DNA from 2 places in the Acetobacterium sp. UBA5834 genome. Region 1 is predicted to be linked to the other one. Evidence: riboswitches for the same ligand, from Rfam matches in the RefSeq annotation. Region 1 holds a riboswitch; the other holds the start of a gene.

Region 1 (7,319 bases):
AAAGTCTTTAATGGCAGTTGCATCTACAGCAGTCGTAGCGGTATAAATTTTTCCATCGGAGCCAAGTCCGTAGAAGGTTCCAATACCGTCAGTGCTGTATGTACACATAAAGAGTTTCATCCCGTCTGGCATGGTCAGGGTTTGGTAATCGCCCCAAGTTTTACCCCATGAAGACCAGCTACTATCACTGAAACTAGCGGTAACCAAGCCGCTTTTCGGTAGAATCTTGCCAGTTGCAGTTTTTGTTTCCATCTGATAATTACCGGCATCAGTCCCGCTCAGGGTGGGGGTTAAGCGGATCTCGTACCAACTATCATCCGGTGTGACGGCTGAAGTTGGTGCATTTCCAGAATAGTATTCCCCGCTACAGGCAGCTAGCGACACGGTATCACCTGCAACAATCCCGGAATATGAGTCGGTGGCGGGGCTGATTTTCGCATCGATGACTATGGCCGAAGTCTTGCCATCCCATTTTTTAAGGGTTTCCAGCTGGAGGCTGTCGTCGTAAGATAACATCCTTTTGTCGATACTGGTCGTGATTGTACCAGTATTGGCGGGCGGGGCCAGATAATTGGTGGAATTAACCGTATAGGTTATCGTGACCGGCTTATTGGGGCCGGCATTTTTATCATTAAAGGTGGCAGTCGCGGTGACTTTGGCTGTTTCACCTGAAAGGATGCCGTTAACGTCAGATGTGACATCCTGATCTTGAATATAAACGCCATTGAGTTTTACTGTTTGAGTGCTGTCGTAAGTTTTAGATGCGTAACTCGAAATATTATCAGGCAAGGCCCCGGTATAATTTAGCTGAATCGGATTGATCTTACCGCTACTGATCAGGGGATCGATCAGGTAATTGCCGGCATCAGGGCCGGAAAGCGAAAAGCTGGTAGTGATAGTACGGTTACCGGCATCGGCGCTATCATAATGGCTTGAAGCCGTCGCGGTGACCTGCTCGTTGCCGATAATCCCGGTCATGCCAGTACCGCCCGTGATGGTGGTGAGAGTAGAGCTGGCACTGACGTTGCCATCATAGTCTTTCTCGGTTTGTAGCCCCATCGCTTCAGCGGTAACCGATAGTTTCTTCTTGGTAATGCTGCCGCCATTTGTCGTGCCGGTTAAGCTGGATTGGTTATCAGCAAAAACATAATTGCTGGCTGAAGTGCCTTCCAGAGTAATGGTGTACTTGATGTAAAGATTAGCTGCATCTGAGGGCTTACTGGTTTCAGTTTGACAAGCGCTGTCGGTATAGTATTTTGAGTCTACTTTGGATAAAAGTGTTTTGCCTGCTTCAGAGGCAAATAGACCGTTGTTATCGCTGCAGCTGACATTTACATTCAGTTTAGCGGTGCTGGTACCGTCATATTCTTTTGTTTTTTCTGACACGGTTCCGGTATTTAGCGTCAGTGGGGTAATGGCAGCGGTTTTGCTGTGATCATCGGGCAGTGGCTGATAATTCCCGGCAGCATCCCCAGAAAGGGTGTAGCGGATGGTTATTGGCTTAGCGGGGCCAACATCCTTGCCGGTATCATAGGTGGCGGTGGCGGTGACTGTCACCTTGCCAGAATCCGTGTCGGCAATATTGCCGGCTGGGACGGACGTATTATAAATAATACCCGTATTATTGACCTCTGTAAAGACATTGGCGGTGCCGTCGTAGGCTTTGGCCACCGGAGTGGGAGCTGCTATTGTCAATGACCGTGCGGTAATGTTAGCCCCACTGATGGTTTCTGTCGCTGGGACCTGATAGCGATTGTTGGCAGAGGTGCTGTCAATTGAATAGCTAATCGTAATGGTTCGGTTGTCGCCGGCGTTTTGATTATCATAAGCAGCGGTGGCCGTGACGATAATAGTGGGGTCGGCTGCCACACCGGTTGCCACGCTGATCACGTTATTGCCAGCTTGAATTTTGCCCTTGCCATTAAACACGTCAGTGCTGCCATCATAGGTTTTGGTTTTATTGATATTCAGGCTGGTGCAAGAGACCGTCAGGGTTCTTTTGGTAATGGTTCCGGTACCCGAGTGGTCGGCCGGGGCGCTGTAATTTTCGGCATCGTTTCCCGACAGGGTGTAGAAACAGTTTACCGTTTTATTGGCTCCTACGTTGTTGTCTAAATAGGTGGCCGTTCGGGAGATCGTGAGATTATCGGCGGCCAGCTGGCCTATGTCTTCGGTAATCACGGTGTCAAGCATCGTTGTTCCGTCATACTCTTTTGAGATCGGTGTTGTCGGGAGGCTCAGGGGTTTTGTTAGAATCTCGCCCTTGATTGTCGTGGTCGCCGGGGGATTGTACTTGCTGGCAGCAGCTCCGGATAGATTGTAGGTGATGGTGATATCCTTATTGCTGCCGACGTTTTTATTGTCATAGGTAGCCGTGGCGGTAACGGTTACGGTATCACCGATCGCAATTCCAGTGATGGCTGCACTGTCGAGTAGCTGATTGGTTACATCGGTGGCGGTAGTACCATCGTAGGTTTTAGATGGGCTGACAGTTGGGACAGTGGTCACACTCAGACTGATTTTGCTCGGTGGGGTATAACCGCCACCGCCGTTATCACCACCGCTGCCCCCGGGTTGCGGCTGAGGTGTTGGTTCTGGGGTGGGGATTACAGGTGGCACCACTACCTCGGGGTCAACCGTATAATTATCGGGAGCCTTTTCAAAGCTGACATTGTCTGAAGAAATATCGGCTTTGCTGATCTTACCGCTACCAGTGATATTAGTGGGGGCTGACAAGGCCAGGCTTGTTACGGAGGTGGTACTACCAAGTTCAATGGCGGTATTTTGGCCGTCTTCGCCGACATCCAGGGTTTTAATGCTGGTCTGCCCCTGGGTTTTAATCACCGCATTGGGAGCATTGACTGTGACTGAATCGAATTCGCCTTCAAGAATCAGGGTTTCGCCAGCAGCGTTTTCGCTTAGGATAACTGGCACTCCGTCAAGGCCGGTGGCAACAATCCGGACACCGCCGTCAGGAGCCTGTTCAATCAGAATTTTTGAATAGTCGCCACCGTTAATGTGAATACTGTTCTGGCCGCCGCCACGAACCCGCAGCTCACCGGAAACAGTGACATTGTTCAAGGTCACGTTACCGTTGCCTACGGCCTCATCAATGATCAGATTGCCATCAATTGTTAAGTTCTGAAGCGTCACATCACCGGTGGTGACAATTACATCCTGATTGATCGATTCGCTTCCGCTACTTGGTCCATAGCTACCGGCTTTACTGTAAATGGTTGATTGGGTCAAATCTTCAAGCTGGTTCATCGCCTTTTGGATAGTTGCAATGGCGGTGGCGATTTCAGTAGAACTGCTTTGCTTATCAATCTTGTTTTGAGAAACAACGGATTGCAGATTATTCCAGGAAGTTTTGCTAAAGTCGGATTCGTTTAAACTTTCAATTTGTTTTATCAGGGCAGTGTAGGCACTTAAATCGGTGCCAGTCGTGGCATCCTTGACAATTTCCAGTTTTAACGCTTCAAGGCGAAGCGAGCTGCCCACGGTACCAAGCTGTTCACCATCAAGGAACCATTTTTCCGAAGCGGCTGGCAAATCGCCAATATTCTGGACATGACCGCGGTAACGGACATGATAACCGGATACCTGTTTGCCGGTGGTGTCAAGCAGAACAATTTTGATCGCTTCAATGCGCAGTCCCTTGCCGCGGGTGCCGGCATAGTCGCCGTTTTTGGCCCAAGTGCTGGGATCATTTTCATCATAGAGCCAGCCGATGTTTTGAACATGGACGTTGTAACGTAGTTCAATCTCCGAGGCCACGTCCGCATCGGGTTTTAATTCGAAGCCTTCGATACGTTTACTCTGGCCAACGGTGCCAATTATCTCCGGACTTTCGATCCAGGTGTGGTCGGCAGGATAATCACCTAAGTTTTCAATGTGGCCGCGGGATAAGACCGGGACGATTTCTGTCTCGGCGAGGGCGGGTTGAATTGGGATGAAGAGGGCAAATAAAAGCAGGATAAGTAGTGTTTTTTTCATGAATGTTCTCCTTACAGGGTTATGCTAAATTGAGTGACGATCGCATCATCACTTGAATTCTACATTTAAAGCTAGTTTATTCTAACAGATATTAAAGTCTATACTCACAACAATTCACGAAGAAAACAGCCGTTTCGCGAAAGTGGGCGACTATTCGGGCAAAGGATAATTGTAATAAAAATGGCCACCGTTTGAAATAATATGGTTTCAGTGGTTGACAATTACCGGGTCAGCGGTGTATACTCACAACAACTTGATAAATAGATCAGGCTCAAAAATACAATTAAACGATGGTATGATGAATGATGGATACGGGAGAGACTGCAGAGTGTGCAGCACCGAAGGAATAAGCTGGTATTAGCCATAATATCGGCGATGATCTCAGGTAAAGAGGACCGTATCTGGACATCTCTCTGGAAAGCGAAGACGCACCGAAGGGGCAACTTTATAGTAGGAATCTCTCAGGTCAATAACAGAGCAGAAGGCATTAGCTTTCTGCTTTTTTTGTTTTTTTGTTAAAATTAGAAAAATGGAGGATTAAAAAAATGAGAATTGTTGCAGGGTTGAAGTATTCAAAGGATCATGAGTGGGTTAAGGTAGAAGGCAATCAGGCCACCATAGGGATTACCGATTACGCCCAACATTCCCTGGGGGACATTGTTTTTGTTGAATTGCCGGAAGTGGGTGATCATATCGATAAGGATCAAACCTTTGGGGTGGTCGAATCGGTTAAGGCGGCTTCCGATATTTATTTGCCGGTGGCCGGAACGGTCGAGAAAATTAACGAAGCGCTGAATGATGAGCCAGAGCTGATTAATACCGATGCCTTTGAAAACTGGTTGATTTGTGTTGAAATGGATGATCCCACAGAAGTTGATGACTTGATGGACGCAACCGAGTACGAAGCGTTTTGTCAGGAATAGAAAGCGTGCGAGATCAGCAAATGGGAGATTTAAAACGCACCGTATTATATGACAATCATGTCAAAGCCGGAGCCACCTTGGTAGATTTTGGGGGCTGGGAGATGCCAATTCAGTATCCCCATGGCATTGTTGATGAGCATTTCCATACCCGGATTAAAGCGGGCATCTTTGATGTTTCACATATGGCCCGCTTCATCATCACCGGAAAAGAGGCCACCGCTTTTTTACAGTATGTCCTGACCAACAATGTTTTTGCGCTGGATCTGCTTCAGGCTCAGTATACGATGATTCCCAACAAAAACGGCGGCGCCATTGATGACGCCTACCTTTACCGCTTTTATGAAGATCGCTACCTGCTGGTAGTGAATGCGGCCAACGCCGACAAAGATTGGCAGCATCTGAATAATGAAATCAAAGCCTTTGATGCCCAAATAACCGATCAATCCGCTGAGCTGGCGATGATTTCACTGCAAGGCCCGGAAGCCAAGAATATTTTGAAAAAATTGACCGGAAGCGAATTTTTGACCGAACCCCTTAAGAATGCATTGGGAATTCTTAATTATCACGGGGCCCCCCTCCTGATTGCACGAACTGGCTACACGGGAGAACCCCTGGGTTTTGAACTGTTTGCCAAGGCGGAGCAAAGCCCGGAAATCTGGGAAAAGCTGCTGGGATTGGGTGCCATGGCCGTCGGTCTGGGGGCCCGGGATACATTAAGACTGGAAGCCGGTCTGCCGCTATATGGACACGAACTGGGACTGGATAACGAGGGTCAGGAGATTCCGATTTTCTCCTGTCCACTGGCTAAATTTGCTGTCAGCTTTGCCGCGGATAAGGGCAATTATCTGGGGCGGGCACCACTTCGGGAACAGTATTGCGGCTTTAAGGCCATCATGGAACGGGATTTTAGCGATTTATCCAAACTGCCCAGAATTGTCAGATCGTTGGCGATTACCGGCAAAGGTGTAGCCCGGGCCGGATGCAAGGTTTTTAAAGATGGCAGGGAAGTCGGCGTGATCACCAGTGCCACCATGGTACCCTATTTAAAAGCCGAAGGCTATGGACTGGATAGCAAGATAACCGATGAAAAAGCGATGCGTGGGATTGGTCTGGCGCTGCTTGATGGCGATGTCGAGATCAACGATCCGGTGGAGGTCGAAATCCGCAACAAACGGGTTGCGGCGGTGATTGTGCCCTATCATTTAAAAAGTGATGCGCCCCCGTATGCCCGCCCGATTCTTTATGGCGTGGAGGTAACAAGACAGTTTGAAAGCGCCGCTAATTATCCCGGCAAAGCCCTCAATCTGCTAAAGAAGAGCCTTGACAATACCCATCACCGGCAGTATGAAACCATTAACCTGATTCCGTCGGAACAGGCTCATTCGTCAGCGGTACGGTTGTTATCAGTGATGGATCCGTCGTTTCGCTACGCAGAGCACAAAAAAACCAAATCCTTTTATGATTATGACGTTTTTTATTATCAGGGAACAGCTTTTATCGACGAGATTGAATATTTGCTGATGGAAGAATTCAAGCAGTACTTTAACTGTGCCGAGGTTGAAACTCGGGTAATCAGCGGGCAAATGGCCAATACGGCAGTCTTTAGTGCTTTGATGGATTACAAGAATCGGGTCAACCGTAAGGTTGAGGCCAAGCGGTTGGGCTATATCCTGAACAATCATATCATCCGTGGTGGTCATTTAAGCGCCCAGCCAATGGGTGCCCTGCATGACTATATCGCCGTCGATCCCCGGACGGAAAAAACGGCAGTTGTCAATTTCCCGGTGGAGCCCGATAACCTCTTTAAGATCGATGTCGAAGAAACCAAAAAGGTCATTACGACGTATCGACCGGAATTAATTATCTTTGGTAAGAGCATGGTTCTGCACAAGGAACCGGTACAGGAAATACGCCAATTTATCGATGATCAGAAGCTCAATGCGGTGATTATGTATGACATGGCCCACGTTCTGGGACTGGTCGGTGATTATTTCCAGGATCCCTTTAAAGAAGGGGCTGAGCTGGTGACTGGTTCCACCCATAAAACATTTTTTGGAACCCAGCGTGGGGTCATTGCCGGAAATTATGACAAGGATGATTATAAGTATGGCCTTTGGGAAACCATCGAGACCCGGGCGTTTCCAGGCAGTGTCAGTAACCACCATCTCGGAACGATGTTGGGTCTGTTAATGGCGGCCTACGAAATGAATTATTTTAAAGATGATTATCAGCGCACTGTCATCGAGAATGCCAAATATTTTGCCAGGGCGCTGGCTGAAGCTGGACTTGATGTGGCCGGTGATCCACAGATTTCCTATACCGAGACCCACCAGGTGGTGGTTCGGGTTGGCTATGGCATTGGTCCGGAAGTGGCCAGACGTCTTGAAGAAAGCAATATCA
Region 2 (7,319 bases), on a different contig from region 1:
TTCAAAACACCATTCAGGATCTAAACAGCTATCCCATCTCACTGGCAGAAAAAATTCTGGCTTTTGTCTTTGGTGGAATGTTTCGCGGGGTGCTGGTGGGGATCCTGACTTATGTGGCGACGATATTTTTCGTGGGCTATGAAGTTGCATATCCAATCTTTTTTGTTCTCTCACTGACGGCAACGTCCTTTGTGTTTGCTTCGGTGGGTTTAATTGCCGGTCTTGTTTTAGATAATTTTGAAAAGATGAATTTTGCTTTGGCAATTATTATCACGCCACTTACCTATTTAGGAGGGGTCTTTTTTGAGGTTTCCAAACTACCGGGATTTCTGGCCAATCTAATCTATCTCAACCCGATCTTTCCGCTGGTTAATGTTTCCCGATACGCCTATATCGGCGTCTGTGAGGGTAATATCGTGATGCATGTTCTTTTGACAATGGGATTGCTGATCAGTTCATTTTTAATTGCGGCCTATATCTTCAAAAAAGGTGTTGGAATTAAAATCGTCTAAGCCTTGTTGCGGTTCAGACTGACCTGGTTTTGAGAGCCCATAAAAAGAAAAAATAATTAAAAAAGAGTTGACAACACTGCCTATTTCAAGTATACTAACACTTGTCTCTAAGAGAGGCAATGCGGGTGTAGCTCAGTGGTAGAGCCCTGGCCTTCCAAGCCAGTCGCGAGGGTTCGATTCCCTTCACCCGCTCCATTTTTGCGAAAAGGATTGAGCGCCTGTAGCTCAGTAGGATAGAGCAACGGCCTTCTAAGCCGTGTGCCAGGGGTTCGAATCCCTTCAGGCGCACCATTTTTTAGTTTGTTTTTATATCGTGGTGGGTATAGTTCAATCGGTTAGAGCGCCAGATTGTGGTTCTGGATGTTGTGGGTTCGAGTCCCATTATCCACCCCATTTTTTATATCGTTATTATTTTTATAGGGGTATAGCCAAGTTGGTAAGGCACCAGATTTTGATTCTGGCATTTCGTAGGTTCGAGTCCTGCTACCCCTGCCATTTTTATTAAGCAGAGAAAAGAAAAACAGCATCTGACCCATTAACTCAGTCGTTTGAAGACAAATAAATATTAATTAATCTATCTGACCCATTAGCTCAGTTGGTAGAGCATCTGACTTTTAATCAGGGTGTCGGGCGTTCAAGTCGCCCATGGGTCACCATTTAAAAAACAGAACCGCAGCGATTGCGGTTTTTTTATTTTTTGAAAAATTAAAATGACGAAATGGTTGTTTTATAATGGGTTGGGGTATAAAAGTGAGATCAGAAGCAACAGCCAACATCACTAAGGAGCAGCGATGAAAGAAAGAAAAACCGCAAAAAAAATTGTAAAAATACTTGGAATCGTATTGGTAGCTTTGGTTATTGGGATATTGACGTATTTGGGGGATTACTATCATGCCGATCAAACGGCTCATGATGCCCTGATTTCAAGTGATCAGGTGAATGTTCGAGAGGAAGGTAATCTGACGATATTTATGCCAACAGCAGGTCAGGATGAAACAGGCTTTATTTTTTATCCCGGCGGTAAGGTGGAAGACATCGCCTATGCTCCGTTAGTAAGGGCACTAGCAGAACAAGGCTATCCGGCAGTGATTGTCGGCATGCCCTTTAATCTGGCGGTGTTTAATATAAATGGAGCTGATGCGGTAATGGAAACCATACCGGAAATTGAGAATTGGGTGATGGTTGGGCACTCCCTGGGTGGGGCGATGGCCTCGGACTATCTGGCTGAACATGAAGATCAGGTATCCGGGTTGGTGCTCTTAGGTGCATATCCCAATGAATCGCTGACTCAAAGCAGTCATCCGGTACTAAGTCTCTATGGCAGTGCCGATCAGATTATTGATCAGCAGGGTCTGGCTAAAGGCCGGGATAAGATGCCGCGGGAAGCCAGCTATTATGAAATTGCTGGGGGCAATCACAGTGGCTTTGGCAATTATGGATTGCAGGCTGGCGATGGTACAGCATCGATCACCCAGGCTGAACAGCAAGTGATCACGGTCGAAAAAATTATGGAAATCTGGAAAGGAAACTGATATGATAAGAGAAAATTTGAATAATAATGTCAGAGAAATCACCTTGGCTGGCGGCTGTTTCTGGGGAACGGAAATGTATTTTAAAGCCATTAGGGGAGTCATCAAAACCGAGGTCGGTTATGCCAATGGCAAAACCCAAAATCCCACCTACGAGGATGTCTGTCATCACAACACCGGGCATGCTGAGGTAGTTAAGGTCACCTATGACAATCAGGTGATCAGCCTACCATTTTTGTTGAGTATGTATTTTGAAGTCATCGATCCGGTTGCCGTGAATCGTCAGGGGAACGATGTGGGAATTCAGTATCGTACGGGTATTTATTATTCGGATCCTGCCGATGAAGCGGTGATCTTAGCGTCGGTTCAGGCATTAAGGATGGAATATGGGGTGCCGCTGGCCATCGAAGTGCTGCCGCTGGAGAACTATAGCGCAGCAGAAGGCTATCACCAGGAGTATCTAATAAAGAATCCCGGCGGGTATTGTCATATTGGCAATCGTGAGTTTAAAAAGGCTGCAGTCGCTCGGGATCCATCCATAAAATAAAAAATGAAAAGAGACTAGTATGAGTATTATTGGGAATATTATCTGGATTATTTTTGGGGGCCTGATTATGGCAATTGGTTGGTTTTTAGCCGGAATTCTTTGCTGCATCACGATTATTGGGATTCCTCTGGGGTTGCAAGCCTTTAAAATGGCGCAGTTGGTATTCTGGCCATTTGGAAAAACGGTCGATTATTCACAGATGGGAACGGGTTCGGTGATCCTGAATATTTTATGGATATTGATTTTTGGTTGGGGGCTGGCAGCGGCATCGGCGATTCTGGGGATTATCTATTGCATTACCTTAATTGGAATCCCGTTTGGTCTGCAATGGTTTAAGTTTGCCAAACTGGCATTGTTTCCCTTTGGCGCACAAATTACCGATATTTAAGGTAGGGATTGCGCTATTTGGCTTGACAAGAAAATCAAATCGAGACTATAATAAACGGTGGGTGTGTTTTAACCCACTGTTTTTAATAGGACTTATGTCATTGTGAAGATCGGCAACGGCAATGTGTATTAGACAAAATGATTGATGGGATTACTGTCAGATAGTGGCGGACAGTTTGAAACGTTGTCAAATAGCTAAACAAAGCGGGAATGCCTGATTGGTGTTAAGTTCATTAAAACAATAAATTTATTGAGTGTAGGAGGGTAAGGAACATCGAAACAGAAAAGACGTCTCTGAAACCCATCATTGAAATAAAGGATCTGGGGAAAACCTTTCGTCCCAAAAGTGGCGAAGTAAAGGCTTTGGATGGTATCAATCTAAGCATTAACCAGGGCGATATTTATGGGATTATTGGTATGAGTGGGGCTGGCAAAAGCACCCTGGTTCGTTGTATCAATCTTCTTGAAAAGCCCACCAGTGGTAGCGTTTTCATTGATGGACAGGATATTTCGAAAATAACTGAAAAAGAACTAAGAACGGTGCGTTATTCAGTGGGCATGATTTTTCAGCAATTTAATTTGCTGATGCAACGCACTGCCGAGAAAAACATTCTTTTTCCCCTGGAAATTGCCGGAGTGGATAAAGAAACGGCAAAAAAAAGAGCGGCTGAATTGTTAGAACTGGTGGGCCTGCCCGATAAAGCCAAGGCCTATCCGGCGCAGTTGTCCGGAGGTCAAAAGCAACGGATTGCCATCGCCCGGGCGTTGGCCAATAATCCCAAAATTTTGCTGTGTGATGAGGCCACCTCGGCTCTGGATCCCTCGACCACCAATTCAATTCTTAAGCTGTTAAAAGAAATTAATCATAAATTGGGGATCACGATTGTGATCATCACCCATGAAATGAGTGTGGTGGAGCAGATCTGTAGCCATGTGGCGATCATCGATAAAAGTCAGATTGCCGAAGATGGCGAAGTTGAAGACATTTTCCGGAATCCGAAAACCGATATTGCAAAAAAAATGATTTTTTCCGAGGGCGATCAGGGTTCGGTAGTAATGGGTAAGAACACCTATCGGGTCGTATTTGACGAAAAATCATCCAGTGACTCGGTGATGGCAAAAATGGTTCTGGAAACAAAATGCCTGGTGAATATTCTCCATGCTGATATGAAAAATATCGATGGCTTCGCTTTTGGACAAATGGTTATTCAATTGCCTGAGGATGAGCTGAGTGCGGCCCGGGCCATTAATTATCTGCGTTCACATCAAATTACTGTTGAGGAGGTGAGCGCTCATGTGGGATAGTTCAATGACTGGCCTCATTGCTCAGGGAACGTTGGAAACCCTCTATATGACCTTGGCCTCAACACTCTTGGCCTATCTAATCGGATTACCCATGGGTGTTTTGCTGGTCACCAGCGATTCCGAGGGGATTGTGCCGATGAAGGTAGTCAACCAGGTGCTTAATATTGTTGTTAATATTACTCGATCGATTCCGTTTTTGATTTTACTGATAGCGGTGATTCCCCTGACTCGGATGATCACCGGAACCACTATCGGATCTACGGCTACGATTGTCCCGCTGGTGATTGCCGCAGCTCCGTTTATTGCCCGGCTAGTGGAGTCGTCCATTAAAGAGGTGGATTATGGCATTATTGAGGCCTCTTTGTCAATGGGGGCCAGCCCGATACAAGTGGTGACCAAGGTGATGATCCCCGAAGCAAAACCTTCCTTGATTATTGGGGCGGCGATTGCTACGACCACTATTTTAGGCTATTCAGCGATGGCTGGGATTGTTGGTGGCGGCGGTCTGGGGGACATCGCCATTCGTTTTGGTTACTATCGCTATGAAACCGGGATGATGGTGATTACCGTGGTGCTGCTGGTTTTAATTGTTCAGCTGTTCCAGGAAGTGGGGATGAAAATTGCCCAGAAACAGGATCGCCGAAAATAACGCGTTCGATGATCAGCAGCTGATTATGGTTGACAGCGGAGGAACTTCGTGCTATATTACATATTAATCAACTAGGGATTATATGAAAAGAAATGAAAAGGAGAAGATCATGAAGAAATTAGGTTCAGTATTATTAATTAGTGTTCTTGGTTTGGCCCTATTTACCGGCTGTTCAGCAAAGGGAACAGATGAAAAAACCATCGTTGTTGGGGCCAGTCCAGCACCCCATGCAGAAATTCTGGCGATTGCCAGCGACGTGTTAAAAGAAGATGGGTATACTCTTGAAATCAAAGAATTTACCGATTATGTCCAACCCAATTTAACACTACAGAATAAAGAGTTGGATGCCAACTTTTTCCAACACCTCCCCTACCTGGAAGACTTTAATGTAAAAAACAACACCAAACTGGTGAGTGCAGGCGTGGTTCACTATGAGCCATTGGGTTTATACCCGGGTAAAATTAAGACTCTGGATGCAATTGCCAGCGGTGCGACCATTGCCATTCCCAATGATACCACTAACGAAGCCCGGGCGCTGCTGTTGCTGGAAACCATTGGTTTGATCAAGGTTGATCCCAATGCTGGCCTGGAAGCAACACCAAAAGATGTTATCGAAAACCCGAAAAACATTGTCTTTAAAGAACTGGAAGCAGCACAGCTGGCCCGATCACTGCCAGATGTTGATTTAGCCGTCATTAATGGCAATTACGCCATTGAAGCTGGATTAAACGCCGGTACCGATGCCATTGCCAAAGAAGAAAAAGATTCCCTGGCAGCTCAGACCTATGCAAATATTGTTGCCGTTCGAGCCGGCGATGAAAAAAGTGAAAAAACGTTGGCACTGATGAAAGCACTGCAAAGCGAAAAAGTCATCAGCTTTATCGAAAGCAATTATCAGGGTGCCGTGGTACCAATGTCTTAAGTCAAAATATCCGGGAAGCGTCTCAATTTGAGGCGTTTCTTTTTTTGTTTAAAAACCAGGATGGGATTGATTTTTAAAATAATCTTGCACTCGTTAAATGAATTGTGATATTATTTTAACGCTGTCGTAAAATCGCAGCACTCTGGAGAGTCTCAAAGATGAGCGCCGAAGGTGTACCCCTGGAAAGATCAGTCTGGCAACGACTGAACATTTCAGGCTATCTCTCAGGCAAAAGGACAGAGCAACCCATTGGTGTTGTTCTCCCTCTTCACAATTAAGAGAAGGAGGAACAAAATGTTTCAACAATTTAATGAATTTTTAGTATGGTTTGACGACCTCGTATGGGGTGTGCCATTGATTGTGCTGATTCTGGCGGTGGGGATTTTTTTGACCATCCGCCTGCACGGACTTCAGATCCGCTATTTACCCAAAGCGCTGAAGTACATGGTGAAGAATGAAGAAGGGGGCGAAGGCGAGGTAACCAGTTTTGGAGCCCTGTGTACAGCCCTCTCAGCAACCGTTGGAACCGGAAATATTGTAGGTGTTGCCACTGCGATTGTCGCCGGAGGACCGGGAGCCTTGTTTTGGATGTGGATTGCCGCCTTGTTTGGGATGGCGACCAAATTCGCCGAAGGAGTTCTGGCCATTAAATATCGGGTTATTGAACCGGATGGACATGTCCTGGGCGGACCTTTTTATTATATCGAAAATGGGATGGGCATAAAATGGCGCTGGTTGGCAAAAGTCTTTGCCTTTTTTGGTGCCGGGGTTGGTCTTTTGGGAATTGGAACCTTCACTCAGGTGAATGGGATTGCCAGTGCGGCCAATAATTTTTTTGATCCCAATAATCAATGGACAGTCAACCTTCTAGGCATGGAATATTCCTGGAGTGTGGTGATTACCGGAACCATTGTTACGATTTTTGTGGGACTGGTGGTAATTGGGGGGCTTAAGCGGATTGCCAATGTTTCTCAGATTATTGTCCCCTTTATGATTGTTATTTATGTATTGTGTTGTGCGATTATTTTAATTACTAATGCCGGATTGATACCGGCGGCCATTACTGAAATTGTCGCCAGTGCCTTTGGTTTCCGGGCAGTGGCCGGTGGGGCCTTAGGCGCCGTGCTGGTTGCTATGCAAAAAGGGATTGCTCGGGGGATCTTCTCGAATGAGGCGGGTCTTGGTAGCGCTCCGATTGCCGCTGCTGCAGCAAAAACCAATGAACCGGTGCGGCAGGGGCTGGTTTCGATGACCGGAACCTTTTTAGATACCATCGTGGTTTGTACCATGACGGGATTGGCGATTGTCTTAACTGGATCATGGAACATCGGGCTGGAAGGGGTGGCGGTGACAACCAATGCGTTTCAGGTAGGATTGCCTTTTGCTCCGGAAGTTAGCTCGTTTTTGCTGATGATCTGTCTGGTATTCTTTGCTTTTACCACCATTTTGGGCTGGAATTATTACGGCG

Evidence for each region. A riboswitch is a leader RNA that binds a small molecule or an ion and turns the genes downstream of it on or off. The one in region 1 is predicted to bind glycine.
Region 2: another riboswitch for glycine. It lies ahead of B3F51_RS06960 (alanine/glycine:cation symporter family protein); the one in region 1 lies ahead of gcvH (glycine cleavage system protein GcvH).

What each region holds. Positions count from the first base shown of each region.
Region 1 covers NZ_DJGY01000054.1:62,111-69,429, forward strand. Annotated here, with positions in the region: gene B3F51_RS10875 (YDG domain-containing protein) at 1-3,996, opposite strand, end outside; glycine riboswitch at 4,299-4,404, shown strand; glycine riboswitch at 4,408-4,474, shown strand; gene gcvH (glycine cleavage system protein GcvH) at 4,542-4,919, shown strand; gene gcvT (glycine cleavage system aminomethyltransferase GcvT) at 4,940-7,319, shown strand, end outside.
Region 2 covers NZ_DJGY01000032.1:21,961-29,279, reverse strand. Annotated here, with positions in the region: gene B3F51_RS07020 (ABC transporter permease) at 1-512, shown strand, start outside; tRNA gene B3F51_RS07015 (tRNA-Gly) at 634-707, shown strand; tRNA gene B3F51_RS07010 (tRNA-Arg) at 727-803, shown strand; tRNA gene B3F51_RS07005 (tRNA-His) at 829-905, shown strand; tRNA gene B3F51_RS07000 (tRNA-Gln) at 931-1,007, shown strand; tRNA gene B3F51_RS06995 (tRNA-Lys) at 1,093-1,168, shown strand; gene B3F51_RS06990 (alpha/beta fold hydrolase) at 1,304-2,044, shown strand; gene msrA (peptide-methionine (S)-S-oxide reductase MsrA) at 2,046-2,588, shown strand; gene B3F51_RS06980 (YccF domain-containing protein) at 2,608-2,976, shown strand; gene B3F51_RS06975 (methionine ABC transporter ATP-binding protein) at 3,339-4,280, shown strand; gene B3F51_RS06970 (methionine ABC transporter permease) at 4,270-4,929, shown strand; gene B3F51_RS06965 (MetQ/NlpA family ABC transporter substrate-binding protein) at 5,039-5,851, shown strand; glycine riboswitch at 5,984-6,101, shown strand; gene B3F51_RS06960 (alanine/glycine:cation symporter family protein) at 6,146-7,319, shown strand, end outside.